4 regions of the Dorea chungnamensis genome follow, and region 4 is predicted to be linked to each of the others. Evidence: riboswitches for the same ligand, from Rfam matches in the RefSeq annotation. Region 4 holds a riboswitch; each other region holds the start of a gene.
What was found. Region 4 has a riboswitch for cobalamin ahead of cbiD (cobalt-precorrin-5B (C(1))-methyltransferase CbiD). Riboswitches for the same ligand answer to the same signal wherever they lie in the genome.

Region 1: another riboswitch for cobalamin. It lies ahead of ABE613_RS04175 (CobW family GTP-binding protein); the one in region 4 lies ahead of cbiD (cobalt-precorrin-5B (C(1))-methyltransferase CbiD).
Region 2: another riboswitch for cobalamin. It lies ahead of ABE613_RS09700 (hypothetical protein); the one in region 4 lies ahead of cbiD (cobalt-precorrin-5B (C(1))-methyltransferase CbiD).
Region 3: another riboswitch for cobalamin. It lies ahead of ABE613_RS05640 (sirohydrochlorin cobaltochelatase); the one in region 4 lies ahead of cbiD (cobalt-precorrin-5B (C(1))-methyltransferase CbiD).

What each region holds. Positions count from the first base shown of each region.
Region 1 is NZ_JBDOHT010000003.1:174,595-182,656, forward strand. Features, by position in the region: gene ABE613_RS04145 (double-cubane-cluster-containing anaerobic reductase) at 1-274, shown strand, start outside; gene ABE613_RS04150 (methionine ABC transporter ATP-binding protein) at 519-1,520, shown strand; gene ABE613_RS04155 (methionine ABC transporter permease) at 1,520-2,188, shown strand; gene ABE613_RS04160 (MetQ/NlpA family ABC transporter substrate-binding protein) at 2,263-3,096, shown strand; gene ABE613_RS04165 (AEC family transporter) at 3,208-4,125, shown strand; gene ABE613_RS04170 (uroporphyrinogen decarboxylase family protein) at 4,138-5,223, shown strand; cobalamin riboswitch at 5,292-5,467, shown strand; gene ABE613_RS04175 (CobW family GTP-binding protein) at 5,551-6,486, shown strand; gene ABE613_RS04180 (cobalamin B12-binding domain-containing protein) at 6,504-7,154, shown strand; gene ABE613_RS04185 (uroporphyrinogen decarboxylase family protein) at 7,169-8,062, shown strand, end outside.
Region 2 is NZ_JBDOHT010000009.1:114,849-122,910, reverse strand. Features, by position in the region: gene ABE613_RS09740 (PepSY domain-containing protein) at 1-45, shown strand, start outside; gene ABE613_RS09735 (hypothetical protein) at 128-325, opposite strand; gene coaBC (bifunctional phosphopantothenoylcysteine decarboxylase/phosphopantothenate--cysteine ligase CoaBC) at 318-1,538, opposite strand; gene ABE613_RS09725 (ECF transporter S component) at 1,736-2,392, shown strand; tRNA gene ABE613_RS09720 (tRNA-Trp) at 2,556-2,626, opposite strand; gene ABE613_RS09715 (ZIP family metal transporter) at 3,123-3,890, shown strand; gene ABE613_RS09710 (dicarboxylate/amino acid:cation symporter) at 4,028-5,263, shown strand; gene ABE613_RS09705 (prepilin peptidase) at 5,247-5,690, shown strand; cobalamin riboswitch at 5,767-5,965, shown strand; gene ABE613_RS09700 (hypothetical protein) at 6,133-8,062, shown strand, end outside.
Region 3 is NZ_JBDOHT010000005.1:6,791-14,852, forward strand. Features, by position in the region: gene ABE613_RS05635 (ABC transporter permease) at 1-1,836, shown strand, start outside; cobalamin riboswitch at 1,895-2,083, shown strand; gene ABE613_RS05640 (sirohydrochlorin cobaltochelatase) at 2,315-3,517, shown strand; gene ABE613_RS05645 (hypothetical protein) at 3,529-4,074, shown strand; gene ABE613_RS05650 (ABC transporter ATP-binding protein/permease) at 4,456-6,228, shown strand; gene ABE613_RS05655 (amino acid ABC transporter ATP-binding/permease protein) at 6,228-7,934, shown strand.
Region 4 is NZ_JBDOHT010000013.1:64,887-72,948, forward strand. Features, by position in the region: gene cobM (precorrin-4 C(11)-methyltransferase) at 1-28, opposite strand, end outside; gene cobI (precorrin-2 C(20)-methyltransferase) at 25-717, opposite strand; gene cbiD (cobalt-precorrin-5B (C(1))-methyltransferase CbiD) at 758-1,903, opposite strand; cobalamin riboswitch at 2,047-2,232, opposite strand; gene ABE613_RS11750 (Uma2 family endonuclease) at 2,291-3,061, opposite strand; gene ABE613_RS11755 (superoxide dismutase family protein) at 3,151-3,630, opposite strand; gene queA (tRNA preQ1(34) S-adenosylmethionine ribosyltransferase-isomerase QueA) at 3,737-4,762, opposite strand; gene ABE613_RS11765 (RDD family protein) at 4,786-5,445, opposite strand; gene sppA (signal peptide peptidase SppA) at 5,426-6,415, opposite strand; gene pheT (phenylalanine--tRNA ligase subunit beta) at 6,434-8,062, opposite strand, start outside.

The DNA of each region.
Region 1 (8,062 bases), on a different contig from region 4:
GTATTTTTATATTGGGTGTGCGATTATGACGCCAAATGATAATCGTATTGAGTTGTTAGGCCGGATGATCGATGACTTTAAAGTCGATGGAGTTGTGGAGATGATTTTGTCGGGATGTCATTCTGTTCAGATGGAATCAATTAGTGTTCGTAACTTTGTCAATGAAGAAAAGCATATTCCATATCTTGATATTGTTACGGATTATTCGCAAGGGGATATTGGACAGTTGAACACAAGGATGGCGGCATTTATTGAAATGCTCCGTATGAAATAATAATATAATAGATTTGGATGCTCACCATTTCGGTGAGCATTTTTTTCTTTGGGAAATTGTAGCTTATATAGATGATAAAAATAAATAGAAGAATATATAGATTATATAAATAATATAACCAAATATTAATGCGTAAAATTGTGCGCAATGCACAATAGAATGACAAAATATTGGAATTGTAGATGATGAAACTAAAGGCTTATTTCAATAAAATAGTAAGAGTGTTGTACAAGGAGGAAGAAAATTGATTGAAATAAAGAATTTAAAAAAAGTATGGGAAGATGATGGTAGCAGCGTTCTAGAAGATATTAATCTGACAATTGAAGATGGTGATATCTATGCTTTGGTTGGTCGAAGTGGAGCGGGAAAGTCGACATTGTTGCGCTGTATTAATGGACTGACTTCCTATCAGGAAGGAAGCCTTGTAGTAAATGGATGTGAGATTAATCAATTAAAAGAGAAAGAATTGAGAGAATTCCGCAGACATGTAGGAATGATATTTCAGCATTTCTCCTTGTTGGAAAGAGAAACGGTATATCAGAATATAGCGCTTCCGATGCAATGCTGGAAATATTCAAAAGAGGAAATTGATAAAAAAGTAAAAGAATTATTAGAATTAGTTGGATTGACGGATAAGATGAATGCAAAGCCTAGAAACTTAAGTGGAGGTCAGAAGCAAAGGGTTGCTATCGCAAGAGCTTTGACGATGGATCCGCAGATTCTCCTTTGTGATGAAGCAACATCAGCATTAGATCCGAAGACAACCAATTCTATACTGGATCTTTTGATGGAAATTAATCAGAAAATTGGAATTACGATTGTTATTGTTACACATCAGATGGAAGTGGTTAGAAAGGCATGCAATAAGGCTTGTATTTTGGAACATGGTAAGATTGCAGATGAAGGAACAGTAAAAGATATATTTATTAAACAGCCAAAGTCACTTCGCAGACTGTTGGGTGAAGAAAAAGTAAATTTGCCGAAGACTGGGCATAACCTTCAGATTGCACATATGGTGAATGATCTTCATGACGGAGAATTGTTTGGAAAGATGTCTTCTGATCTAGGATATGTATTTCCAATCCTGAACGGTAAAATCCAGGAATATCAAAATGAAAGTATGGGAATCTTCGTTATCAATGTGGATAATGAGCACTTTGGGAAAGTCACTGAGTATTTAGATAAGAAACAGATTAATTGGCGTGAATTAGAAGTCGTTGATGAGGAAGAGGAGGAAGAGGAATAATGTCATTAAAAAATTTTACATTTGCACAGATTTGTCAGATGATTATTGTCCCGGCATTTTTTGATACTTTGAAAATGCTTTTGATTTCAGGCTTTATATCAACAATTTTAGGGTTTGTATTTGGGGTTATCTTGATTGTGACTGAAAAAGGCGGATTATATGAAAATGTTGTAATCAACAGGATCCTAGATTTTATCGTGAATACAATACGCTCTTTCCCATTTATTATATTGATGGTTTCTATCATTCCATTTACAAGACTGATTGTGGGAAGTTCTATAGGAGATACAGCAGCACTGGTTCCGCTTACCGTTGCATGTACACCATTTATGGCAAGAATTTTTCAAAATAGCTTTAAAGAAGTTGATCCTGCGTTAATTGAAGCAGCTCAGTCATTTGGAGCTTCAAAATGGCAGATTGTTATAAAAGTAATGTTAAAAGAATCAGTACCATCTATTATTTCTGGATTGTGTCTTGCGATTATTAATTTGCTTGGAGCAACAGCCATGGCAGGAGCCGTTGGAGCGGGCGGATTAGGAGCAGTGGCGCTTACTTATGGATATCAGAATTTTAATCAGCAGATTATGTATTCGATTTGTGCAATATTAATTGTTCTGGTTGCAATTATACAATATTTTGGTGACTGGATTTATAAAAAGTTAAAATAAAGATAATGGAATAAAAACAGAATAATAACAGAATAATTCTGTTTTTAGATATATTAATATTTTAGGAGGTAATTATGAAAAAAAGATTATTAAGTGCCATTCTTGTTATAGCTATGGCAGGAGTAATGCTTGCAGGATGCGGAAGCAAAGAGTCTTCAAGTGAAGACACAGCTGCTGAATCTACAGAAAAGAAAGAAGTTGTGAAAATTGGAATTCGTGCTGATATGGTAAATCAGCTGGAAGCTGTAAGAGATGAGATTGAAGCTCTTGGATATACAGTGGAAGAAAGTGTGTTTGATGACAGCATTCAGCCAGATGTAGCACTTGCAGAAGGAAGCCTTGATATGAACTGGTATCAGCATGGCCCTTATCTGGAAAGTTACAATGCAGAAAATGGAACAGATCTTGTTATGATTGAACCAAAAACTTTCTATCCTTTATTTGCAATGTATTCTAATAAATGGGATTCTGTGGAAGAGCTTCCAGATGGAGCAACTATTGGTCTTTGTAATGACGCAACAAATCAGGCACGTGGTCTGAATATGCTTCAAGCGCAAGGATTAATTACATTGGATGATTCTGTTGAAGTTCCTACAATGTACGATGTGAAAGAAAATCCTCATAACTTTAAGTTTATTGAAGCTGAGATGTCTGTGCTTCCACAGTCATTGGGAGATGCTGATGCAATCTGCCTTGCAGCTGGTCATATGGTAAATGCAGGACTTTCTGCAGAAGGATATCTTTGCCAGTCCGATGATAATGATACTTATGCTGTTGGATTTGCTGTAAGAAAAGAAGATAAAGATGCTGAATGGGCAAAAGAGATTGCAGAAGTTGTTCAGTGTGATGACCTGGCTGAGTATTTTAAAACAGAAAAACAGGGAACACAGATTCCATGCTGGGAATAATGAATTTAAATGATGGTAGGAGGAAAGGGGCAGACAGTTATTGGCTGTCCTTTTCGTCTTCCCAGTTAAATACAGGTGTGTTTGCCTGGGAAGGTGAAAAGGAGGAAGGTTGTGGGATTAGCATCGATTACATTATATAAGACATTGGTTATGGTATTTCTCGCATTAGTGGGGGTATTCGGCTATAAAACAGGAATTGTAGATGAAGAGATTAACAAAAAATTGTCGGATCTTGTACTGACACTTTTTACACCGATTCTGTTATTTACATCATTTCAAAAAGATTTTACGAAGGAATTATCATCAGGATTATGTATTTCTGTTTTGCTGTCGGTGATTGCATTTGGAATTATATGGTGTATATGTAAGGCAGTTGTATGCAAACAGGAGAAAAATTATGCAGCAGTGGAACACATTGCGCTTATGTATTCTAACTGCGGGTTTATTGGAATTCCGATGGCACAGGCCATTTTTGGCGAAGATGGAGTTTTTTATATGACAGCATATGTGGCATTGGCAAATTTCCTTTTGTGGTCGCATGGAATTATTGTGATGTCTGGGAAAATGAATCTCAAATCAGTGAAAAAGGTATTCACATCACCTACGATTATTGCGATTGTATTGGGCGTAATTTGTTTTGTTATACAGATCAGGATGCCGAAGATTATTGAGGAACCGTTAGAAATGATTGCAAATATGAATACGCCGATGGCTATGATGGTAGCGGGAATTAATATTGCACAGGCAGACTTAAAGCATACATTTCAAAAAAAAAGGTTGTATTGGCTGAGTTTTGTAAAATTAATCATTATGCCGATGTTATTAATTGGACTATTGAAAATGTTTTCGGTGGAAGATACGGTTAAGACGGTTATTGTATTGGCGACTGCCTGCCCAGTGGGAGTGACAGGAAGCCTGTTCGCACTTCGTTACGGAAAAGATGCCATATATGCATCAGAATTATTTGCAATGTCGACGATTATATCAATTGTAACAGTGCCGCTTATGATGCTGTTTTGTGGCGCGTAGGGAGGAATAAAAATGGAATTGATCAAATTAGAAATGACCCCAAAGGAACGTACAATTGCTTATGCACAAGGAGAGGAAGTAGATAGAATCCCGACCTCTCTTAGCGCAAGTGAGACTGTGCCGCCCTTATATGGAATTCCTATTAGTAAATATTATTTTTCGGCAGATTTGATGGTAGAGGTAGAGAGCCGTCTGGCGGAAGATTTCCATGCAGATAATATGGGAATTGGATTAGGACTAAGAACACTGGTAGAGGCATTAGGGACGAAACTAGAGTATCCAAAGCAAAATGTGTCTTATATTTTAGAACCGGCATTAAAAAGCTTTTCAGATGTGGAGAACATGGAGTTGGTGAATGTGGAAAAAGACGGAAGATTCCCCATTATTATTGAAGCGTTTGAACGGCTACAGGAAAGATTCGGATCAGAACGGGTTCTTGGCAGCGGTCTTGCAGGTCCACTTACAACAGCTGCCAGTCTGATTGGAACAGAAACGTTCTTAAAAGCAACAGTGAAAAATAAAGAAGGTGCACATCGACTTCTTCAATATAGCACAGATTGTATTGTGAAGTGCTGCAGAGATATGAATCAGAAACTGGGAATTAAGTTTATGTTATCAGAGCCAATGGCTTCTCGGGATCTTTTAAGTAAAAGACAGTTTAATGAATTCTTTGTGCCTTATCTGAAACAGGCTGTTAAAAGATTGAACGAATTTCAGGGAGCAACGTCTATTCATATTTGTGGACATACAAAAGACCGGTGGCAGGAAGTGGTTGATGCCGGTGTTTCAGGATTCTGGGTAGATAATTGTGAGAGCTTGAAAGAATTGAAAGAGGGTTATGGCAACAGAATTGCTATCAGCGGTAATCTAATGCCGGTAGATGTACTGAGAAATGGGACGGTTAAAGATATTGAAGAACATGTAAAAAAATGTATTGCAGATGCAGGCGATAATCCTTGTGGATATAATCTGTGCCCTGGATGTACAACCCCGGTAGGAACGCCGAAAGAGAATATGATTGCATTCATGAATGCGGCAGCAATCTACGGAAGAGGGGCGAAAAAAGGCTGTATGCCAAAAGGAATGATAGAAATATAATTCATAGGAATTGTCTATAAAACTATTGGAATTATCAATTGGGATGAAAAGATATTTTATGCTACCATATGAGTAGTAACATATATAGTGATGCATAGGCATTGAAAAGGAAATCTGGTGAGAGTCCAGAACAGCCCGCTCTACTGTATGACAGACGATAACCTGAATACCACTCTGGGATAGAGGAAGGCAGGATTAGAGGGAGAAGTTAAGTCAGGAGACCTGCTATATATGAACGAGCTTATCGGTGGGGAGAAAGCGGTGTGTTTACGCTGCTTTTTCTGCACCGTTTTTTTCTGCTATAAAGCATGTCTTAGGGGTGAGTGAATGGAAGTACAGATTGTATCAGGTTTTTTGGGAGCTGGAAAGACAACTTTTTTAAATAAATATCTACCACTTCTGAAGGGAAAAACGGTAGTCATAGAGAATGAGTTTGGGGATGTGGGACTTGATGGAGAATTGATTCAGGAGGATCTTCCGGTTAAAGAATTGTATGCAGGATGTATCTGCTGCAGTCTGGCGCTGGATTTCCAAAAAGGGATTAAAGAACTTGCAGAGCAGTTCCATCCGGATCGGATTGTTATTGAACCTTCTGGTGTGGGAAGACTTACAGATGTTGTAAAGGCCTGTGGCCGGGCAAAAGAAAAGGAAGGAATAGATCTTAGAATTACCAAATTGATTGTAATATTAGATATTACGGAGTTTGAAGATTATATAGATGGTTTCGGTGCGTTTTACCTGGATCAGATTCAAAATGCAGGACTTATATTATTGAGTAATCTGGAACAGGTGTCAAAAGAGGAAAAGAATCGATTGATTTCGGAGATAAGAGAGGTAAATCCCGATGCTGTTATATATGAAGATGACTGGCGTAAGATGGAAGGCGCAGCATTGTTAGAGCTTTTGGATATGACAGAAGATTATGAAAATAATCCGGAAGATGATATGGAAGAGATCATGATGTCGCCGGCTTTCGCAGATAAGATATTTTCCAGTATGTCAATAGAAAATGCCAGAGAAATGACTGCTCATGAATTAGAGAAGGCGTTGTATGGATTAAAGGATAAAAAATATGGAAAAGTCCTGCGTGCCAAAGGAATTGTAAAAGCAGGGGATGGAAGAGTGTTGCATTTTGATTTTACACCATCCATTGTGGAAGTGGCAGATATCTCGGATAACGGCAAAGGAACGAAAGTGGATAAGATTATTATTATAGGATGTAATCTGGATGAAACAGCGATTAGGGAGCTGTTTTCTATATAATGCAAGGAGGAAGCAAGATGCAGGCAAAGGAAGAGTTGTTGCAGAAGTTATCGGACTGTGTGTTTGATATGGAGGATGAGGAAGTTGTAGACGTGGTCAAAGAGTATATTGAATGCGGTTATGATCCACAGGAAGGTATGTTGGAAGGACTGGTTGATGGAATGAAGAGAGCCAGTGCCATGTATGAAGAAGGAGAATACTTTGTGCCGGAGCTGATTGTATGTTCTGATGCAATGTATGCCGGAATCGAAGAGTTCCAGAAATATCTGCCAGACACAGAAGACACAAGTATTGGTAAAGTGTTAATCGGTGTTGTAGAAGGAGATACTCATGACATTGGGAAGAATCTTGTGAGAATCATGATGGAGACCGGAGGATTCGATGTACATGATCTGGGACGAGATGTGCCTTTGGATGCATTCGTGGACTATATCAGAGATAATGATGTAGATATCTTATGTATGTCTTCGTTAATGACTACAACAATGCCGGGCATGGCTACAGTTATTGAGAAATTAAAAGAGGCAGGACTTCGTGATAAGGTCAAGATTATGGTCGGCGGAGCACCGGTATCTCCGGCGTTCGCAGAACGTATTGGTGCAGACGGATATACCAGAAGTGCGATTGAAGCAGTTGAGTTTGCAAAGAAGTTGGTCGGAGCAGCATAAGGAGGAAGAATACTATGATGGGAAAAAGAGAAGCGGTAAAGGCAATTTTGGAAGGAAAAGGCGCCGATAGGATTCCCGTAATTATGAATGCATTTTCACTTCCGGTTGCCCGCTATGGATATACAATGCCAGAGGCATTGATGGATCCAGAGAAGCTTACAAAATGTATGGTCGGTACCAGACGTGAACTTGGATATGATGGTTTGTGTGCTGGTGCATATAGTGGAATTGCCCGGATGATGGGTGGCCATCTTCCGAACAGTGAAGGTAAGATTGTCGGAGATGGGGATGATGTCGTACATTCATTAGAAGATATCAAAAAATTGCGTCCCTTTAAAGCTGAAGAGTGTATGGGATTAAAAGGGATATTAAAGACTATTGAGTTGATGCGAAAAGAAGAACCAGACGAGCCTATATTTGTAATCGTACATACACCGACGGCGGTAGCATTTACCTTAATGGGAGCAAAACCGGCATTTAAAGCGATGGTAAAGAATCCGGAATTGTTCCGTGCAATTTCTGATTATGTAGAAGATGCAGTCGTTGAGTCCTGTAAAGTACTTACGGATGCCGGGGTTGATTTCCTGTGGTTCCCGACACCGAATTTTGGTGGCTACTGTATTTCAAGAAGATCCTATGAAAAATGTATTTCGGAAAGTAATATTCGTGCATTAAAGAGAATCAAAGACGATGGAGCACCAATCGTGCTGCATACTTGTGGATTATATGATGACAGATTTGATCTGGTGTTAAATGAGTCTGGAGATGCTTGGCATATTTCTGATACCAGTACTAAGAAAATCAAAGAAGAATATGGAGATAAGGTAGCATTAATGGGAAGCATCCCTTGTGTCTCTGTTCTTCTGGAAGGAACAGAAGAAGAAGTGTACCAGTTCTCTTATAAAGAA
Region 2 (8,062 bases), on a different contig from region 4:
GCATATTCAGGAGAATTTCTGGAATGGAGCGAAGAAAAGCTATAATATCAGATGATAATTATGAAAATCCTGCCTATTATATGAAAGAAAATCTATATAGTAGGCAGGATTTTTAATGTGATAATATTTAAAATTCCATTTCCACCAAATGTGCTACAGCAATCGGATCGTCTTCTGTAAATCCTTGTGCACAAGTCAAAATGAGTTTAATATAATCTATGGAAAAATCTAGCCGCTCAGCAATCTCAGCCATATTTTTTCCGTTTTCGTTGAGTTCAATTACGTGTGTTACATCTTGTTGAATTTGGGAAAAATCTTTATTCATGAGACGTATTCTCCTTTTTCAATCTTAATTCTAAAATGGCATCCAATAGTCGGAATGCAACTTCATCTTTTTCCATAATTGGAAGCTCAGTTTCGGAGTTTTTAGTAATTAGAGTAACTATATTTGTATCGGTTTCAAAACCAGCACCTTTTATTTTTAAATTATTTGCTACAATCATGTCCAGATTTTTTTTTGCAAGTTTCTTTCTGGAATTTTCAAGCATGTTTTCTGTCTCCATAGAAAAGCCACATAAAAATTGGTTAGGAAGTTTATGTTCTCCGAGATACTTTAAGATGTCATCTGTTCGCTCTAATGGAATTGATAACTCTGCGTCTGCCTTTTTTACTTTTTCATCTGAGACTTGACTTGGGCGATAGTCTGCAACAGCTGCAGCTTTAATTATAATATCCATATCTTTGCTTCTGGAAGTAACGGCATTAAACATATCTTTTGCTGTGATAATTGGAACAACATGAACGAATTTAGGCGGTTCTAATGCCGTCTTTCCAGTTACGAGTGTGACATTGGCACCTCTTAACATACAAGCTTTGGCGATACTGTAACCCATTTTCCCAGAAGAATGGTTGGTGATATATCGAACCGGATCAATAGCTTCCTGAGTTGGGCCAGCAGTAACAAGAACTTTCAATCCTTCCATATCATTTGGACAAGCACAATGACGAAGAATATGTTCATACAAGTCTGAAGGCTCTGGCATCTTTCCAGTTCCGGTGTCACCACATGCAAGATAACCACTGGCAGGGGTTACAATATCCATACCATAACGACGTAAAGTTGCAAGATTATCTTGAGTGATGGGATTCTCATACATGGCTGTATTCATGGCTGGTACTATGATTTTAGGACATTTACAGGCAAGAATGGTAGTAGTAAGCATATCATCGGCAAGACCATGTGCAAGTTTAGCGATAACATTGGCAGTTGCTGGTGCAATCATAACAACATCTGCTTTTTTGGCAAGCGCAACATGTTCTACGTTAAATTCAAAATTACGATCAAAAGTATCTGTTACACATTTATGGCCTGTTAAAGTCTCAAATGTAATGGGATTTATGAAGTTCTTGGCATTTTCCGTCATAAGAACATGGACTTCTGCGCCAGACTTTACCAACAGACTGCTCAGAGATGCACTTTTATAAGCAGCAATTCCTCCAGTAACACCAAGAAGAATTGTTTTATTTTTCAATTGCATAGTAAATCCTCTCTTTATATTGATATAATATAAAATAACTATAGCGTGTTTCTGCTTATCTTGCAAGAATCAAGGACCTAAATTAACAGGATTGTACTCGATTTTATACTTGTTCTCAATAAATTCCGATGATATAATGACACAGTAATTGTATTGTATCCCGGCAGTCGGGAATGATAACAAGGAGGAATTGAATAATGAAAGAAAAGAAACATGACACTCGATGGATGGTCAGTGTCGCACTTATGGCAGCAATTGTCATTGTGTTGGCGAATACACCTTTAGGTATGATCCAACTGCCAATTATTAAGGCGACAACTGTACACATTCCTGTAATTATTGGAGCGGTTCTGTTAGGACCTTCTGCAGGAGCAATCTTAGGATTTGTTTTTGGTATGTGTTCGATGATTAGTAATACAATGGCACCTACACTCTTATCCTTTGCATTTTCGCCATTTATGAGCACAACAGGAATTCCAGGAGCACTGAAAGCAATCTGGATATCTGTAGGATGCCGTATTTTGATTGGAGTGGCTGCAGGATGGTTATGGATTTTACTAAGTAAACTAAAAGTAAATCAGGTAATTGCACTTCCAATTGTAGGATTTGTAGGTTCTATGGTAAATACCATAACAGTTATGGGAAGCATTTATCTGCTGTTTGCACAGCAGTATGCAGAAGCAAAAGATGTTGCTGTGACAGCTGTATGGGGACTCGTTATGGGAACTGTAACAGCATCAGGTATTCCAGAAGCAATTGCAGCAGCAGTTCTTGTATTGGCGCTTGGAAAGGTATTGATTCAGGTGTTCAAGAAGATGAATATTAACGTAGTGAGCGCTCAGATTGCAAAATAAATTAGTTATGATAAATGAATAGAGATTAAAATGAATAAAATCAAAAGCCCTGAAAATCCGGGGCTTTTATTTTATAATAAAGTAAAACAAAAATTTGATTGCATGGAAATTTTCTCAAAACCAAAAAGAAGTCTTGTAAATTCAAGACTTCTTTTTGATTAAGCAGGGGATGAGAGAATCGAACTCCCGCCAAAGGTTTTGGAGACCCCTATCATACCACTTGACCAATCCCCTATATTTCTCTGTCGCACTAGATATTTATACCATATAACATTGATAGTTGTCAATAGATAAATTGAAAATAACACATTAAATTTTAACACCCTGGAGCGTGATCAATTTTCCGAAGATAGAAGACTGTAAACCCAGCGCAACGGAATCGGCGTATTCCAATTTTATTGGAGGGAGAAGAATCTCGCCCATTTCAGTTGGAATACTGCGATAATGCTTTTTGGATTTTAAAAATTCCGTTTTTTTCTTGTTTGCGAACCTCGCATAGATCTCTGTGATTCCCGCTCAGGAATGGCACATATAGACTTCGATAAAGATATTTGAAATGTCTTTTTTTCTCATATATTCTTTTAAAGGTTCTTCATAATGAAAATTCATGCAGCTTTCTCCTTTTTTATTGTATGGACTAGTTTTATTATAGCCTGGAATAGGAGAGAATTCCAGATATATGAAGAACAATCTTTATTTAATTCCATATATTGACTAATGGGTGAGAAGAATGAATGGAATTATATGGACTTTTTTGGGAACTTTATTGACGCTTTCTGTGACGACACTTGGAGCAGCAGGAGTATTTTTCGTAAAAAAGGAGATTGGAGGAAGATTACAGAGTGGATTTCTGGGGTTTGCCGGCGGTGTGATGATTGCGGCTTCGGTATGGTCTTTGCTGTTGCCGGGAATCGAATACGCAGAAGAGAATGGACAGATTAGCTGGCTGGTCATTACCTGTGGTTTTTTGATAGGTGTATGGCTGTTGATTCTAGTGGATTATTTGATTCGAAAGTGGGAGAGTTTTCAGGTTAAAAGGAATACGGCGATGCTGGTGACGGCAATTACAGCGCACAATATCCCGGAAGGAATGGCGATAGGCATTGCATTTGCATTGGCAGCTCAAGATCTTCAGGATGCATCAAGGTTGTCAGGGGCCATTGCTTTAACGGTCGGTATTGCAATTCAGAATTTTCCAGAAGGGACTGCCGTTGCATTGCCACTAATTAACAATGGAATAAGTAAGAAAAAAGCCTTTTTTATTGGGAGCATGTCGGCGGTTGTGGAGCCAGTCTTTGGAGTTCTGGCAGCTGCAGCAGCAAATCTGGTGCAGGGAGGGATGCCATGGTTTCTGGCATTTGCAGCAGGAGCCATGATTTATGTCGTAGTACAGGAGCTGATACCGGAAGCATATATCGGAGAAGAAGAAAAATCAGGGACGTTGGGATTTATTGTGGGATTTCTTGTGATGATGATTCTGGATGTCGCGTTTGGATAAGGGAGTAAATTGTATAGTAAATATGCATAGAAAAACCAGAGTAAGTGAAAAAATAAACAATAATAGTAATAAAATCGGGGTTGTGATATACTAATTTAATATGAGAGTAATAAAAAAGATACTGATGAGGAGGACTTATGGAAAAGAAAAAGTTAAGTATGCCTGTGAAGACATTAATAGGATTAGCGCTTGGTGTCATAGCGGGATTGGCATTGCAGAATCATGCTGATTTTGCCAATACATATATCAGCCCATTTGGAACATTGTTCCTGAACTGCATCAAGATGATTGTTGTACCAATGGTATTTTCTTCAATTATCGTGGGCGTATGTGGAATCGGTGATGCAAAAAAGATTGGAAGAATCGGCGGAAAGACAGTGGTATATTTCTTATGTACAACTGCTTGTGCAGCAACACTTGGTATTATTGTGTCCAATATATTTAAGATTGGTCAGGGCTTTGAGATTACAGGAGAAGTTGCAGAGGTAACGATTCCGGAGAGTACGGGAGTTATCAATACCTTAGTTAATATTATTCCGTCAAATCCGATACAATCACTGGCAAATGGAGATATGCTCCAGATTATTGCGTTTGCCATTGTCATTGGCGGCGGAATTGTGATGATTGGAGATAAGGGTAAACCAATTCTCAAAGCATTCGATTCACTGGCTGAAGCAATGTATGCCATTACCGGAGTGATTATGAAGTTTACACCTGTTGCAGTATTTGCGTTGATTACACCGATTGTGGCAGAAAATGGGGCAGAAGTACTGCTTCCGTTGGTCAGTGTGGTTCTGGCAGTTTATGGTACTTGTATATTGCATGCAATCATTGTATATTCATCTTCTGTAAAATTATTTTCCGGCGTGGGACCAAAAGAATTCTTTCAAAAAGCAGCAGAAGCAATCGTATTTGCTTTTACTTCAGCAAGTAGTTCAGCGACATTGCCATATTCTATGAAATCAGCAGAACAGTTGGGTGTCACAGAAGAGGTGCGTTCTTTTGTACTTCCGCTCGGTTCTACGATCAATATGGACGGAACTGCTATTTATCAGGGAATCTGTGCATTATTTATTGCAAATGTATATGGAATTCATCTGAGTCTGGTGCAGCAGATTACAATTGTGCTGACGTGTACATTTGCGTCTATAGGGGCGGCAGGAATCCCAGGGTCTGCAATGGTCATGCTTTCCATGGTTCTGCAGTCTGTAGGGCTTCCGCTGGAAGGTATCGGACTGGTGGCTGGAATCGACCGGATTACAGATATGGCTCCAACGGCTACGAACATTACTGGAGATATTGCATGTTCTGTTGTGATTCAGGCAACTGAGAACAAAAAACAGAAGGAGAGATCGGATGGTGAATGTCTGTAGAATATTATTTGCGGCAGGATTCTTAAGTTTATTGGCAATGATAGCCTATAATGATTGGAAGACAATGAAGATTCCGAACAAATTAATCATAATAACTGGAGGGGTTGGTCTGGCATCAACCCCTTTTTTCACAGAAATCAGTCTGATGGAGAGAGGAATCGGCGTCTTATGTATCAGCATACTGCTTCTCATTATTACGTGTATTGTTCCGGGAAGCTTCGGCGGCGGTGATATCAAACTCACGGCTGTCTGTGGATGGTATCTTGGATGGCGGTGTATGATGCTTGCATTCGTAATGGCGGTATTTAGCGCAGGAATCTATGTAGTATGGATTCTGGTGCAAAAAAAAGTTGGATATAAAACATCATTTCCATTTGGGCCATTCTTATGCCTTGGTATGGCTACAGCTTATTTTTTGAGAATGTGAAAAAGGAAGGACTTTCTTTGGGAAATATTGTAATTGGCTGATAAGTTTGCTACAATGAGGTAGTGATTGATAATATCAAATATATGGGGTTTTCAGTGCCAGACAGATGTTCATCTGTAGGGGTAAAAGGGAATCAGGTGCAAGTCCTGAGCGATCCGGTCACTGTAAGCAAGGAGTAAGGCTCTGATATGCCATTGCATATATTTTATATGTGAGAAGGTGCAGCCGAGCGTTGATATGTAAGTCAGGAAACCTGCTGAAAATGTTGGTGAATAGCTTCCGAAGAAAGTGTTTTCATGTAATAAAGTAAAAGTTGTGGGAAAATATTTTTCACAGCTCTTGAAGAATGTCTGCTTTCGGAATGATAGCAGATTTTTTTTGCAATACCAACAAGGGGCCACTTCCCCAGAAGGCCGAAAATAATCAAAAGGAGAGGATTTAAGTGAAAAGCAACACGAAAAAATTTCTTGCCCTTCTTCTGGCTGTGGCTATGGTAGTAACACCTGTGACCTCGCTTCGAGCAGAAGAGCCGAATGTACAAGGACAGGAAAATGCAGAGAATGAACAGCAAGAAGAAGTGGTAGAAGGAGAAGAAGCTGAACAGGGAAATCCTTCTGATATTCCGCAGAATGTAGAACCTTCGAAGACCGAAGAGAAAGTGGAGAATCCACAGACAATGGAGAATGAAACAGTACAGCTGGAGAATCAGCAAAATATTTCTGAAAATGAGGAAATTACCACAACTGAGATAATAAATCAAAGTCTATTAGGAGTACCAATGCTCTTAGAAGAAGGTGAGGTTGATAATACTAGTATCCAGATTCCAACCGGAGATGTGGGAATAAAGGTATTAAAGGTTTCTGATAATACAGAATATAAAATGTTTAAAATAGCAAATTCAGAAGCAGTTATTAGTGGAAATCAGATTAATATCAGCATGTATACAGCCAATGTAAGTTACAGTAAGATTTATCTTGGAAATGTTGAAGATGCAACGTTGGAAAAAGCAATAGACGGAATAGAAGTTAATCAAGACGGGAAATCAGGATGGGTATTTAATTTCTCCGTGTCAGTATCTGACGCAGGTAGCAATGTACCAATCGCTTTATATAATCCAGGTGAAGGAAAGGGATGGTATAAAACAACTCCTTTGGTACTTCAGATTCCAGCAGAAATAGTTGGAGAAACAGAGCCGGATCCAATTCCAACACCAGGTGCTTTGGAGAATGGAAGATATATAATAAATGCAACTTGTACAGAGGGAATGTTTAGCATTGATAATTGCATACTCACAGTTGATAATGGTATGATGACGGCAGAATTGACTCTAAGCACTAAAAAAACAGGTTATGATTATTTGTTTGTTGGTTCAGGAGAAGATGCAGAAAAAGGTTCAGGATGGATAGGAGCTAGAAAGGAATATAAAGAGGGGGATACAACCTACCGTACATTTGATATTCCTGTTCTTGTTCTGGATAAGGAAATTTTAATTGCTGCACATTCAATCGCGAATGATGAGTGGTATGATCGTCATGTTACATTTTCTTCTGAAGGTGCGCAAAAAGTAACAGATTCAGATTCTGGGAATAATTCGTCTGGCAGCACAGGCAACACTGGTAATTCAGGTTCCAGCGGCAGCACCGGTTCTTCCGGCAGTCAGAATAATAGCAATCCAGATTCCGAATCCAAGTATGAGTCTGACTTAAGCGGTTCGACTGGAAAAGTGAACAATACCACCAAGTTAAAAGACGGCGTCTATACACCAGACAGCTTCACATGGTCGGGTGGAACCGGACGTGTAAGCATTTCTTGTACAAAGATTACAATAACGAACGGTCAGGCATATGCGACAATCGTATTCAGCAGTCCGAATTACAGTTATGTAAAGGCTAACGGCAATAAATACTATGCTACAGTTGTGGGCGGAACTTCTGTTTTTACGATTCCGGTTGAGTTGAATAAAAATAACCAGATTATTGGTATGACAACGGCGATGTCAACGGCACATGAAGTTGCTTACAATATCTTTATATATCTTGCAGCAGCAGGAGAAGCAGACGACAAAACAGTTATTGGAAGCGGTATGGGAAGCAGCAAGAAACTGGACGAAGAGGCACCGGATATTCTTGGTTTAGAATACGAAGATGAAGTGACTTTGGATTATGCTGAGTACTTTAAGATCTATAAATATGAACAGGGCATTACGCTTCTTGAGATTGATCTGGTATCAGGTACGGTAAGAGAAGATGCAGAGGACGAAGAGACAGAGAAAGATTCTAAGAAGAAGGTTGAGTCAGAAGACGAGACAGAGAATGTAGAAGATGATGATTCGGCAGAAACTTCGGAGGAAACGGCTTCGAATGTTCAGACAC
Region 3 (8,062 bases), on a different contig from region 4:
GTTACAGGGCTGATTGCCTATGTAAATTACTCTACGCTTCATGAGAAAAGTACGGATCTAATGTTTGATGCACTGAAGTTTAATGTGGCTATGGTAACGAAGGATGGCTTTGGACGTCTCTCTGGTTCGATCCACTATACATATGCATGGAAATATGAACAGAAATACGCAGATGAGATAGAAGAAAAGAAGCAATCCGATGATTTCATGAAAGCTTTGCTTACCCAGACGGTCGTGCATGAGAATGAGCTTCAGGATTATGTTCCCCGTTATGCGAACCCGGCAATCAATTTTGCGACGGATGATATGGGGTCAGATGAAGCGATGGGCGGAGTGCTTCTGGATATCCTGATCGTGATTATTGCTTTTATCTTTGCGGTTACTATCAGCAATACTATTATGAAAGAATCACAGACAATCGGTACCCTCCGGGCATCCGGATATACAAAGGGTGAGCTTGTGAGGCATTATCTGGCAATACCTGTGATTGTAACTATGATTGCAGCAATTGTGGGCAATCTGATGGGGTATACAGTCTTTAAGGATGTTGTGGTATCTATGTATTATAACAGTTACAGTCTTCCAACCTATGAAACAATATGGAACCCGGATGCGTTTGTTAAGACGACTGTAATACCAGTATTCCTGATGTTTGTGATAAATCTGTTAGTGATTATTCGCATGATGCAGCATACACCACTTCAGTTTTTACGGTGTGATCTGAAAAAGTCAAAACGAAAGAAAACTGTAAGGCTCCCGAAGTGGAAGTTTTTTAGCAGATTCCGTCTGCGTATCATATTCCAGAACATGCCTGATTATGCTGTTCTTTTTGCGGGCATTTTCTTTATTATGGTTATGCTGGCTATGGCAGTCGGAATGCCGTCTACCTTGAATTACTATCAGGACAATGCAGAAGATATGATGTTTGCAAAGTACCAATATGTATTGAAATCCTGTGAAGATGAGGAAGGGAAAATGATTCATACAGATAATCAGGACGTAGAGGAATTCTGTATGAAAGCATTAAAGAAGACAGGGGATGAATTGGATGAAGAAGTGTCCATTTATGGCATTCGGGATAACAGCAGATATATCCAGATTGAAAACTTATCAGAACTTGAAGAAAATGAAGTGTACCTTTCACGACCATTCAGTGAGAAGTATAACCTGAAGGTGGGAGATATCATTAAGCTGGATGAAAAATATGAACATAAGCAGTATCAGTTTAAAGTATCAGGAATTTATGAAAAATGTCAGAGTATTGCAGTTTTCCTTCCGATTGAAAAATATCGTTCTTTATTTGAACTGGGCAAGGAGGAGTTCACCGGATATATCTCAGACACAGAGATTACCGATATCGAAGAAGATAAAATCGCGACAGTTATTACGAAAGAGGATATTACGAAAATGTGCGACCAGTTAGATCATTCTATGGGAGCCTATATGCAGTATTTTCAGATTCTGTGTATCCTGTTATCTGCAGTGCTGATTTATCTATTGACAAAGCTTATTATCGAAAAGAACGAAACGGCAATCTCCATGGCGAAGATTCTTGGTTATGAAAACCGTGAGATCGCAAGCCTATATTTGCTATCTACAACAATGGTAGTGGTTGTGGCGTATACCATAAGTGTAATATTAGGTTCTACGGTAATGAAACAGGCATGGAAAATCATTATGTTTAAATATAATGGATGGTTTGCCTTTACGATAGAGCCAATGGGCTATGTGAAGATGTTTTCCTTCGTTCTTCTTGGATACCTGATAGTAATAATACTGGATTTCAGAAGAATCCGAAAGATTCCGATGGAAGAGGCATTAAAAAATGTGGAGTAGTCAATAACCATAGATATTAAAAAACAATTTCAGAGACTTTACATTTTTATTCGGGTGTGATAAGGTATGTTCGATAGGTTCAGACAATCATGGATTGTCTGATGAAAAGGGAAACAGGTGCAAATCCTGTACGAACTCGTCACTGTAAGCGAGGAGTGCAAGGCCAGATAAGTCACTGAGCAATTGGGAAGGCGGCCTTGGATGTGGATCCGTAAGTCAGGAGACCTGCCTATTGAAAAACGGAGTGGGATATGCCCACAGATCACGAGTAACTGGTCGCAACCGATTATAATGGAGATATTACATTTCTGGCAGTGTCTGTATCTGCCGGAAGTGTTGTTTGATTATGTCAGTATTACGTCCTTTTACCATTTTATGGAAAAAGGACGTTTTTTGGCTTTAAGTCATTATACCCTCATAAGTACTGCCGTTATATCCTTTTGTCGGAAATGGACCAGAAATAAGAAGGAGGAACAAGATGAAGAAAAGAGTAGTAGCAATCTTGCTGGCAGTTTCCATGGTAAGTGCTCTGGTAATGACCGGATGTTCTGGCAGCAGTGAGGAGACATCCGAAACGGCGGAGGAAACTGAAGAAGTAGAGACAGATGCTGATCAGGAAGCGGCAGATGAAGTAGCTGCATTGATTGATGCCATCTATGTGCAGGAGAGAACAGATGAAACGGATGAACAGTGCAAGGAAGCCAAAGAGGCATGGGACGCACTGACAGATGAGCAGAAGGAATTGGTAGAAGGGGAAAATGCAGATCCGGATTACTTTGGAAGAGATACAGGCGATGCATCCAAAGATGATCCTCGTAATCAGGATGATATTGGTGAAAATGAGATCCTCGTAGTCAGCTTTGGAACCTCTTTTAATGACAGTCGTGTGGCTGATATTAAGGGAATCGAAGATGCACTTCAGGAAGCATATCCTGACTGGTCGGTAAGAAGAGCATTTACGGCACAGATCATTATTAACCATATTCAGGCGAGAGATGAGGAATGTATTGATAATATGGATCAGGCATTGGAACGTGCAGTTTCTAATGGAGTGAAAAATCTGGTGGTACAGCCGACGCATCTGATGCATGGCGCAGAATACGATGAGCTGATGGAATCTGTAGAAGCTTACCAGGATCAGTTTGAATCTGTAAAAGTTGCAGAGCCTTTGCTTGGAGAAGTCGGAGAAGATGCAACGGTTATCAATGCTGATAAAGAAGCGGTTGCTGAAGCGATTACTTCTGAGGCAGTGGAAACAGCAGGATATGACAGCCTGGATGCTGCAAAAGAAGATGGCGCTGCATTTGTATTTTTGGGACACGGTACCTCTCATACTGCAAAAGTATCTTATAGCCAGATGCAGACACAGATGAATGACCTCGGATATGACAATGTATTTATCGGAACGGTAGAAGGCGAACCGGAAGAAACGGCATGTGAAGCTGTTATAGATGCAGTTGCCCAGGCAGGATATAAGAAAGTAATCCTTCGTCCTTTGATGGTTGTTGCAGGAGACCACGCTAATAATGATATGGCAGGAGACGATGATGACTCCTGGAAGAGCATGTTTAATGCTTCCGGAGAATTTGACAGCGTAGATACACAGATTGCAGGTCTCGGAGAGATTGAAGCGATTCAGAATCTTTATGTAGCACATGCTAAAGCAGTAATTGGCGAGTAGGAGTTATGAAAATGAAGAAAAGGGTAATCGCAGTTCTTGGAATACTTTTGCTTTCATCTGCGCTTGTATTTGGATGTTCTGGAAAGAATGATACTCAGGATACGGATGCAAAAGAACAGGTAGAAGAAACAGACCAAAAAGAGGATGTAGATACAGAGAGCAGCAGTGAAGCAGATGCTGGAATAGAGGATGGTACTTATTCCGCAGATTTTAATACAGACAGCGGAATGTTTCATGCCAATGAAGCCTGTGAAGGAAAAGGTACTTTGACGGTAAAAGATGGAAAAATGACAATACATGTTTCTCTGGTATCAAAGAATATACTGAATCTCTATCCTGGGCTTGCTGAAGATGCTCAGAAAGATGGGGCAGAACTTCTGGAGCCTACGGAAGATACTGTGACGTATAGTGATGGCACGACAGAAGAAGTGTATGGATTCGATATTCCAGTCCCGGCATTGGATGAAGAATTTGATCTTGCGTTAGTAGGAACAAAAGGAACTTGGTATGATCACAAAGTCAGTGTTTCCAATCCAGAACCGGTTGAAGGTGAGTAAAACGAAAAATGACTTTGAAGCAGTTAAATATTGGACGATCTGGAACTTTATCCTTATCCGTCTTTTGAACAGGGAGAGCATACTCTTTAAAAGGAAAAGAGCACGAACTGCTTCATCGTAATTTTGTCTAAACAATAGGAAGAAGAGACTTGGGGATTGATGTGCCTCAAGTCTTTTTTATTGTGCGAAGTTTAAAACAGAAGCAGTTTGTTGAAAAAAGTAATTGACAGTTTGTGTAATAAAATGATATATATAAGTTAGTTGCCTCAAACTGAGGCTTCTTTTTTTTGAATTACGGTTAGTGAGCACTAATTCAAATAGCCGGTGAAAACCATTATTATTCAGAAGAACAGAATCGTGAAAGAAAGGAAACTACAAAACATGATAAAAACAAGGCTGGTCAAACTGTTATCTCATGCAAAAAAATATATTGTGTTTCAGGTCGTATGGAAGTGGATATCCCTGTTATGCCAGGTAGTGATGATCTATGTTGCTTCCATGCTTTTGGAGAGTGCATTGTTTGATGCGATCACAAAGAATCAGCTGCTTTTATACGGTATCGTGATTCTTATTGCCATTTCATTGCGCCTGATCTGTGACAGACAGGCATCCTATGCTTCTTATGAGGCGAGCGTGGATGTGAAACGGATATTGCGTGAGAAGATTTATGGGAAATTATTGAAACTGGGAGCATCTTATCGTGAAAGTGTTGCGACTTCTGAAGTGGTACAGATGGCAGCAGAAGGTGTGGAACAGCTGGAAACATATTTTGGAAAATATTTGTCTCAGTTATTCTATAGCCTGCTGGCTCCTATAACGCTCTTTGTTATCCTTGCTTTTGTAAATCTGAAAGCAAGCCTGGTACTTTTGATCTGTGTTCCGCTAATCCCGATCTCTATCGTGGCAGTACAGAAATTTGCAAAAAAATTATTAAACAGATATTGGGGAATCTATACAGAACTGGGAGATTCTTTCCTGGAGAATCTGCAGGGATTGACAACTCTGAAGATCTATCAGGCTGATGCAGATAAAGCAGATGAGATGGATGAAGAATCTCAGAGATTTCGGCGGATTACCATGAAAGTGTTGACTATGCAGCTGAATTCTACCAGTGTGATGGATATCATTGCCTATGGCGGCGCAGCAGTCGGTATGATCGTGACACTTTCAGAATATATCAATGGGAATGTAAGCTTCAGTGGAGCACTCATGATTATATTACTGGCATCTGAATTCTTTATTCCGCTGCGGCTTCTGGGTTCTTTTTTTCATATTGCTATGAACGGTATGGCGGCAAGTGACAAGATCTTTGCGCTATTGGATCTGCCGGAACCGGAGGAGAAAGAGATTGAGCTTGGAAAAGAAACGACGACTATCCAATTAGAGGATGTGCGATTTGCCTATGAAGAAGAAAGGGATATTCTGGAAGGTGTGACCGTGGAATTGAGCGGCGGCAGTTTCACTTCTCTGGTGGGAACCTCTGGCTGTGGAAAAAGTACCATTGCGGCTATCCTTATGGGAAGAAACAAGGGCTATCGGGGCAGCATTACTATCCAGGACCAGGAACTTTCGAAAGTTTCAGAAAAGAGCTTGATGGATCACATTACTCTGGTCAGTCACAATAGTTATCTGTTTAAAGGAACAGTCCGTGAGAACCTGAAGATGGGGAAAGCCGATGCATCAGAAGAAGAGATGTACGCAGTGTTGGAAAAAGTCAACTTGTTAGGATTTTTGGAGGAACAGCAAGGACTGGATACGCCTATCCTGGAAAGAGGAAGCAATTTCTCCGGCGGGCAGTGCCAGAGACTGGCGCTGGCAAGAGCGCTTCTCCACGACACACCGGTCTATATCTTTGATGAGGCGACGTCCAATATTGATATGGAAAGCGAAGAGATGATTATGGAAGTAATACGGGGGCTGGTGAAGACGAAGACAATCCTGCTCATTTCTCACAGACTTGCGAATGTAGTAGAATCTGACCGAATCTATATGTTGGAGAAGGGACATGTGGTACAGTCTGGTACTCATAAGGAGCTGATGGAATCTGGAGGAGCTTATGCAGATTTATACCGATATCAGCGAGATCTGGAATCCTATGGACACGCGATCAGTCAGTCAGAAGGACATTTAGACAGAAAGGTGGTGGCAGAGTAATGGAGCAGAAAAACCGAAGAAAAGGTATTGTGATTATGGGACAACTCATTGGATTAGTGAAACCGTTGCTTCCGCTGATGAGTCTTGCCATTCTACTAGGAGTGCTGGGATATCTGTGTGCCATTTTTTTAACCATTCTTACCGGGTATGGAATGTTATATGGATTGTCAGAGATTCTGCGGCAAAACGTGGACGTGATTGAAGGGGGATTCTTCACGTCACGGTCATTTGGAACGATAGCGTCAATCCTGATTGTTCTTGCTATTCTGCGTGGTGTGCTTCATTATGGAGAGCAATATTGTAACCACTTCATTGCATTCAAGCTGCTTGCAATCATTCGGCATAAAGTATTTGCGTCACTTCGCAGGCTATGCCCGGCGAAACTGGAAGGACGAGATAAGGGGAATCTTATCTCTATCATTACATCAGATATCGAGCTTCTGGAAGTTTTCTATGCGCATACAATCTCTCCGATTGCCATTGCAATTCTGACTTCTCTGATTATGATTCTTTTTATCGGTGCACAGTATGCACCGGCAGGTATACTTGCACTTCTGGGGTATATAGTAGTCGGTGCCGTGATTCCGGTCAGGAACGGGAAGAAAGGAGCGGAGGAAGGGATGCAGTTTCGGAATTCTTTCGGGGAGCTGAACAGTTTTATATTGGATTCCCTTCGTGGACTGGACGAGACAATCCAGTATGACAAGGGCGAAGAGCGAATGAAACAGATTGATGATCGTTCCAGGGAACTGGGACTGATGCAGAAGAAGTTGAACCGTCATGAGGCAGTGCAGGGATCCTTGACGAATATGGCCATTTTGTTATTCTCCTTTGGAATGCTCTTCTTCATGCTTTGGAAGTATGAAAGAGGCATTGTCAGTTTTGACAGTATGCTAATAACAGTCATTGCTATGATGGGTTCTTTTGGGCCGGTGACGGCACTGTCTAACCTGTCTAATAATCTGAATCAGACACTGGCCAGTGGAGAGCGTGTTCTCTCTCTGTTGGAAGAAGAACCGCAGATTGAAGAAGTTGCCGAAAAAGAACAGACTATATTTGCAGGTGCAAAAGCAGAGCATGTGGACTTTGCCTATGAGGAAGAACAGATTCTGGAAGACTATTCCATTGAGCTCCCGAAAGGAAAGGTTGTGGGAATCCACGGGGCGAGCGGTTCTGGTAAATCTACGCTGCTAAAGCTTTTGATGCGCTTCTGGGATGCAGACCAAGGAGATATTCGAATCTCCGGAAAGGACATTCGTGAGATTAATACAAAAGATCTGCGGGATATGGAATCCTATGTGACGCAGGAAACATATCTGTTCCATGATTCCATTGCCAATAATATTGCAGTCGGAAGACCGGGGGCTTCCAGAGAAGAGATTATAGAAGCGGCAAAAAAAGCTTCTATCCATAAATTCATCATGACGTTGCCAAATGGTTACGATACGGAAGTTGGTGAATTGGGAGATACCCTCTCTGGCGGAGAAAAGCAGCGAATCGGGATTGCAAGGGCATTTCTTCACGATGCGCCGTTCATGCTTCTTGATGAGCCGACCAGTAATCTGGATTCCTTAAATGAAGGAATTATTCTAAAATCATTACATGAATCCCGAGGGGATAAAACGGTGGTGCTGGTATCGCATAGAAAATCCACGATGAATGTGACAGATGTAATCTATGAGATGGAAAATGGACGGATTTGTTAAATAATATTGAGATAAATTATCGATATTACGAAATGATACCAAAAAGAATTGACACAGGAGCATAAGATAGTTATTATATAAAATAATAAGTTAGCTGGAACTAACAAAGCTGTATAAAAGTGATTTAA
Region 4 (8,062 bases):
CAGGTCCAGCTCCAACAAAATGTATCATAACGCCTCTCCTTCTTTCACAAATAACAATGTATAATACCCTGCATCTTCAGGAATCTGTTCTGTTCCATAATAGATATGCTCCGTCTTCATTCCACAGTTTTCTACCATGACAACAGATGCATCCATATCTTTTAGCTGTTCTTTTACATGCGGAAGTTTCTTTCCTGCCTTCATAAGAATCTTTGTTCCTTCTAACTGCAGAGCCTCTTCAATCTGATATGAAGCCGGAATAATGTGAATCTGTTCCGCTTTCTCAGCAATTCCTATATTCAGTCTCGCCGCTGCTGCACAGAATGATGGAACTCCGCTGACCATCTCTACCTCATATCCCTTTTTTTGAATCTCTTTATGCAGATAAATATAAGTAGAATACACTGCAGGATCTCCTAATGTTAAAAATGCCACTTTCTTTCCTTTATCCAGGCAACGACTCAAAACTTTCGCACCTTCCTCATGATTCTTTTGTAAAGTCTGCTCATCTTTTGTCATAGGCATATAAATCCCCAACAGCTCTTTTTGTTCAATCTCTGGATACGCTTCCCTGACAATCTGATAAGCAACCGTTTCCATCGGATTCCTGCCCGGAACCGCAATCACATCACATTCTCGAATAACTCGCAATGCTTTTACTGTTAAAAGCTCCGGATCTCCGGGGCCTACGCCAACTCCATATAAGATTCCTGCCATCTTCATTCTCCTTGTGTCTTTATTACTATATGATGCTAGGTCATACGCTTTTGACCCTAACTTTATATTTTTCTATCAGATGTTCTGCCTGGCTGGTCTTTCCAAGAATACCATATATATTGGAAAATGTGATCGCACCAATCTGAAGCTCACCTGCTGCCCGGTAATTCAAATACTGCTCCATTCGCTCCATTATCTGCCCCATAATCCTTTCTCGCTCAGAAACTGTGCATCTGTCCAATGCATCATCTGTTGTCATACAATCCAGGAATTCACAGGTCTTTTCCCTCGAAACTCCTGCTTTTAACGCTGCCGCTGCAAGAATCTCCATCCGACAGTCCGCCCATCTTGAATGGGTATTCATAATCCCTCCGGCAACTTTAATGAGTTTTCCGATATGCCCTACCAGCAGAATACCTTTACTTCCCTGATCAATTGCCATATCTATAGTCTGTCCAATATAATTACTGCATTTAACCACTTCCTGCTCTTCAATCCCATAGGCTTGTCTCAGAAAATCCAGGCCATAATTCCCCGGTGCCGCAATCAGATATTCTTTTCCTGCCGCTATTTTCACTCTTATATCCAGGCAAATAGTATCCAACAATGCCTGCTCACTCATCGGTTCTACCAATCCGCTGGTTCCCAGAATCGACAGACCACCCTCAATTCCCAGTCTCGGATTAAAAGTCTTTGCTGCAAGACGTTTTCCTTCCGGTATGGATATCTCAACATATATGCCCCCAAGATAACCAACCTCCTCACAGGCATCCTCCACTTCTTGCAAGATCATCTTACGCGGAACGCGATTGATCGCCGCATTCCCAACTGGTTGATCCAGACCTGGTTTCGTAACTCTCCCGATTCCCTGACCTCCATCAAGAATGTACTGTCCTGTATTTGTTTTTTCCACTTTACTGTACACCATGATTCCGTTCGTGATATCAGGATCATCTCCACTATCTTTTTGGACTGCACAAGATATGCTCTGTATCTCCTTTTGATTCTCATCCCGGTATTCTATCCTGATATCATGAATCTTCAACTGAAGTTTCTTTCCCTTGGGAAGTTCCACTTCTACCTGATCTATCTGCTCTTTTGCAAATAGCATCTTCAGCGCGGCTTTCGTCGCCGCCTGTGCGCACGTTCCCGTAGTATAACCCCAGGCAAGTTTTTTCTGTGCCATTCTTTCTCTCCTGTCACATCTTTTTCTACATTCATGAATATATCTTTTTCATATGAAAGAAAAAGGAGGTGACGCCTTGCGACAATCCCTCCATACAATCAGAACTTTTCCATTCTTATGTATCATCCTGCCCTCACCGTAAGACTTTACTCTGATTACTGGCAGGTATCCTGACTTAAAACTAAAACCTAATCCCCGCCCTTCCCGTTGTCATTCTCACAACAGTGGTCCGCAGGTTTCGTCATTTCTTACAGTAGAGTGAGCTGCTGCGGATTCGCACCGCATTCCCTTTTCATCCACAAAGTGAAACCAGTCTCAATATCTATATTCTATCGGTTTATGTCAGGCATGTCAAATTCTTTTCTGCTTCCTGTTTCTATTCCCTTTTTATTCATATAAAAAACTTATATATTCATAGATTTCAGCAAAATTTATGATACATTTCCCTTCAAAAATCCTCACTGGAACTTTGTCATCAAATCCATAGATTACTGGAAATTCATCATGTTCAAAGTCATATACTAATACTTTTTTCTGTACCGGATCTACAATCCAGTATTCTCTGACTCCTGCACTGGCATATTTTTCACACTTTATAATCATATCTTTCTTTCTTCCTGATTCAGAGAGAATTTCCACAATGAAATCCGGTGCCCCATAAGTACAATGCTTAATTAATTTCCTCCGATCACACACTACAAACACGTCTGGCTGAACCATCGTCTTATCATCACAGTCGAGCTGAACATCTGCCGGCGCAACAAACGGAATACACTGCCCACCTTCTTTTTTTATATAATCTTTGATTGGCTGCCATATCTCTGTACATAATAATTGATGCAAATTCGACGGTGCCGCCATATCATAGATGACTCCATTCATTAACTCCACACGTCTTTCTTTCGGCAATGCATAATAATCTTGCACAGTATATTCCCCCGGTCTTTTCACCGAATAATCCCTTACAGATTCAGCCATCTTGTTATCTTCTTTTTTCAGCACTTTCTCTAAAGCCAACAATGTATCATATCGTGGTGAGGCAGTTACACCCGCAAAAATTTTCTGCACTGTGCCAAGAGGAACACCCGATAGTTCTGAAATCATTTCGTTCGTATAACCTAAGAGTTTCTTTCTCTCTTTCATTTCCTGTACTGTCATTTTGGTTCCTCTCTTTCATTTGTTTTCATAATTATATCTTTTATCACTCCATATGTCAATCATATTATTTCCATTTAATTTCCATATTTTTACCGTATCTCGCTCTCTCGTGCCTGAATCTCGCCACAGGCAATCATTTCTCCAGAAGCACCAGATGGCTGTGTATGAAAATCATCCGGCAACGCATGGATAATTACCGTTTTTCCAATGACATCCTCAGGATAAAACCGATCTGTATATACACACATCCACGCAATCCCATTATTACTTAGCAGAGGCGGCAAATCCCCTGCATGCTCAGGATGCTGTGATTTTACTGACTGGTAATGCCCATCAACATTTGCAAAGGGCTCCTGATCTGCTCCAGAACAGCTGCCACCTTCATGAATATGAAATCCATGAAACTGTTGACTGCTTTTTCCATTGATATCTGTAATCCCATAAATAGATGCAACCAGCACCGTTCCTCCAAACGTATCATAAAAATCCACTCTACCTCTGAGATGTGGATACTTTGCACTTCCTGCTATCTTCGCAGAAGCAGTTGGATGATTCTCCATAATCTTCATCTTACCATCACACTCCTTGTGGCATTCTATGCAAATACCTTCAGGAATATGTAAAAAGGATGGGGCGGGGAAAAAATTCATTTTCCCCGTCCCATCCTTTCATGCGTTAACAGATCAACATAGCATCTCCAAACGAAAAAAAGCGATATTTTTCTCTGACAGCCTCTTCATATGCCGACAGCACATGTTCTCTTCCAGCCAAAGCCGACACCAGCATGATGAGTGTAGACTCTGGAAGATGAAAATTCGTAATCAGACAATCCAAAACCTTAAATTTATATCCTGGATAAATGAAGATTTCTGTCCATCCACTGCATGCTTTCAAATGTCCCGTCTCATCTGCGGCAGACTCAATAGTCCTGCAGCTGGTTGTCCCTACACAGATAACTCTGTTTCCGGAATCTTTTGCCATATTAATCTTGGCCGCTGCATCTTCATCAATCTGAAAAAATTCGGAATGCATATGGTGTTCCGTAATCTCATCTACTTTAACCGGTCGAAATGTTCCAAGGCCTACGTGAAGTGTTACTCTGGCTATATCAATTCCCTTTTCTTCAATGGCTTTCAGAAGTTCCGGTGTGAAATGGAGTCCTGCCGTTGGTGCAGCCGCAGACCCTGTATGAGTAGCGTATACTGTCTGGTAACGGTTTTTATCCTCCAGTTGATGAGTAATGTACGGCGGAAGAGGCATCTGTCCCAACTGATCTAAGATTTCCTCAAAGATTCCATCATAGGTAAATTGTATCAAACGATTCCCTTCTTCTACCACATCAATGACTTCACCAATTAAAAGCCCCTCTCCAAAGCTGATCTTCGTTCCTATTTTTGCCTTTTTCCCCGGCTTTACCAGAGTCTCCCAGACATTATTTTCTTTTCTTTTTAATAATAATATTTCTATCTTGGCATCAGTTCCTACTTTTGAACCAATTAATCTAGCCGGAATTACTTTCGTATCATTAATAACCAGACAATCTCCCTCATGTAGATAATCAATAATTTCTTTAAATACATGGTGGGAAACAGCTCCAGACTCCTTGTCAAGTACAAGAAGTCTGGAGCTGGAACGATCCTCCAATGGATCCTGAGCAATTAATTCTTCCGGCAATTCATAATAAAAATCTTGACGTTTCATAATATGAATCCCTTCTTTATATATTATTGTGCATGTCCCTGATGAATCTGCTCATCCACGGACTTCTGAACCGATGGATCCTGAGGCGGCATTGCCCCTGGACCTTGCGGCGGCATCGGCGCCGGACCTTGTGGTGGCATTGGTGCCGGACCTTGCGGTGGCATTGGTGCCGGACCTTGTGGCGGCACTTGCCACCCCTGCGGGACTTGATATACTGGATATACTTTTACTTTCTTAGCATAGATAACTCTCGTGTCACAAAGCATATCATGCAATCCTCGTTTTTCACGGTCGACGCCTGCCATAATATATCCAATCCCGACAGACAAACCACACAGGAACCTCCCGACCGTCTCCCGGTAAATCACATCGATCAGATTCAGTTTCTGGCTCCCATCTTCGTTGACAACCCTCAGATTCATTGCTTTTTTTCCAAGAGTCGTCCCGGTATAATAGGTAAACAGAACGAAATACGTCACTTGAAGCACATAAAGAATAATATCTTTCCAAGTATAATGGAACAATATATTTCTTCCAGAAAGTGCACCGCCAGCTACTACCGATAATAGGATTCTCACGAGCAAAAGTCCCACAAACACTACCGAACGGTCAATACAATAAGCTGCTGCTCGTACCCAAAAACCGGCGAACTCCATTGAAGGTCTATTGTAATTGTTCTGCATAGTACATCGGCACCCCGCTTTCCATATCTGCTGCGGTCTCTGTCAATATCTGAGCTTCTGATTTTGGAACCAAGTCTTTGACTTCTGCCAACAGTGAAGACAGTGTATTTTTTGAACTTTCCAATTCATAGAATTCATCAACATTTAATTCTTCACTCATTGCTTCCTTCATATCAGCGTAAAGACTGATCTCATCAATCAACCCATTTTCCAGTGCTTGATTTGCCGTATAGGTACGTCCGTCTGCAAGCTGTTTCACTTCCTCCTCGGACATACCACGTCCATCTGCTACTATCCCAACAAATTTTGAATAATATTCATCCACTTGACTCTGATAAATTGCTATCTGCTCATCAGTCATCTTGGAACTATCCTTATTGGCACCGCTGGTAATACTTACATAGCGAATTCCTAATTTTTCATATAACCCACTCATATCATACCCTGCCATGATCACGCCAATAGAGCCTGTTGTTGTATTTGGATTTGCATATATCTTATCTGCTGACATAGACACCATATATCCGCCAGAAGCTGCATAATGTGCCATATAATCCCAGACAGGACGTCCGGTGGTCTCCTTGTATTCTTTTAACTTCAGATAGAGCTCTTCTGATTCATATACGGTACCACCAGGTGAATCCACATACAGCAAGATGCCCTGATTATTCGAATCATCCATCAAATTATCAATATACTCCAACGTTGTTGTGTGTTGATAACCTGAAGATGTCTCAAAATAATTGCTCTCTGTCTGTTCTTGAATCGTTCCTTCTACTCTGACGATTGCAATATAGTTTTTCCCAGGCGGTTGGAAATCGTAGCCTCCCGTCAAAAGATGCTCAGCACTTTCTTCCAGCATTCTCTGTGAAAATGAATCTGTCAACGCATTTGTCAATACACTGGCCACTCCTATCGCAACAAACAGGATAGCTGCTATAATCAGACCACCAATCTGCTTTTTCTTCATGCTTTTACTCTCCATATTTTATTTACGAAGCTCGATTCCCATGCCTTCCAACGCTTTCAGAATTCTATCCATGGACTCTGAAACTTCTGAATCTTCGAGTGTCTTATCTTTCGCACGGAACACGATAGAATATGCTACTGATTTGTATCCTTCCTTAATCTGTGCTCCTTCATAAAGATCGAACAGTGCATAGCTTTCCAGATATACTCCGCCCTTTTTCTCAATGACTTCTTCAACCTGGCCTACCAGGATGTCTTTCGGCATAACCATACTGATATCACGTGTCACAGCAGGGAATCTCGCAATTCCTGTGTACTTTCTGTCAAATGATGCTCTCTCAACGATTTCAGGCATATCAATCACTGCAACGTATGCTCTTGTACCGATACCATATGCATCTGCAACATCTGGATGCAATTCTCCCAGATAACCAACAACCTTGCCATCATAAATAATATTTGCCTGACGACCCGGATGAAGATATGGTTTTCCTGCATTTGGATCATATGTTTCTTTCTTATGCAGACCAACCTTTTCAAAGAACTCTTCAACTACACCTTTCATACTGAAGAAATCTCCATCTCCATACATTCCAAGTGTAAACTGCATTCTTTCTTCCGGAAGTTCTGTGAGCGGAAGAGCCTTCGGGATGTATACATTACCTAATTCATACAGTCTGACATTCTTATTTCTTCTATTATAATTAGTTGCCAATGATGTCAGCATTCCATTCAAAGAAGTCGTACGCATGATACTATAGTCTTCTCCAAGAGGATTCATAATCTCAACCGTCTGACGAAGCGGTGAGTCTGCAGGTATCATTAATTTATCAAATACCTTTGGACTTTCAAATGAATAAGTCATTCCCTGGCTAAATCCACAGAACTCAGCAATATCACGAGCAACTTCTTCTACACGCAGCTTGAATGACAATTTACCAGTTGTAGCTTCACCTTTCGGAAGTGTAGTTGGAATATTGTCATATCCGTAGAATCTTGCCACTTCTTCTGCCAAGTCAGCCATGCGGAATAAGTCATGACGGAAAGTAGGCGCAATTACTTCGTTTGTCTCTTCATCATATTCAAGATCTATCTTTTTGAAGTATCCAATCATCTCTTCCTTTGAAATGTTGGTTCCAAGCAGACTATTGATTTCATCCTGATCAAAAGGAACTCTTACCGGCTCTTTTTTCTTACCATAGACATCAACCATTCCACCTACCACTTCACCAGCTCCTAATTCTTCTACCAGCTGGCATGCACGGTCGATAGCAGCCTGTGCATTATTTGGATCAAGACCTTTTTCAAACTTACCAGAAGCATCGGTACGAAGTCCGATCTTCTTACTAGATTTACGGATATTTGTTCCATCGAAACAAGCAGCTTCAAAAAGCATTGTCTGTACATCATCTGTAATCATGGAATTCTCTCCACCCATGATACCTGCAATACCGATGGATTTCTGTCCATCGCAGATCATCAGTACAGATTCGTCCATCTCTCTTTCCTGCCCATCCAGAGTTGTAAACTTTTCTCCTTTTGCAGCTTTGCGCACAATAATCTCACGGTCAGCGATTGTATCCAGATCATAGGCATGCATCGGCTGTCCATATTCTTCCATGACATAGTTTGTGATATCAACCAGATT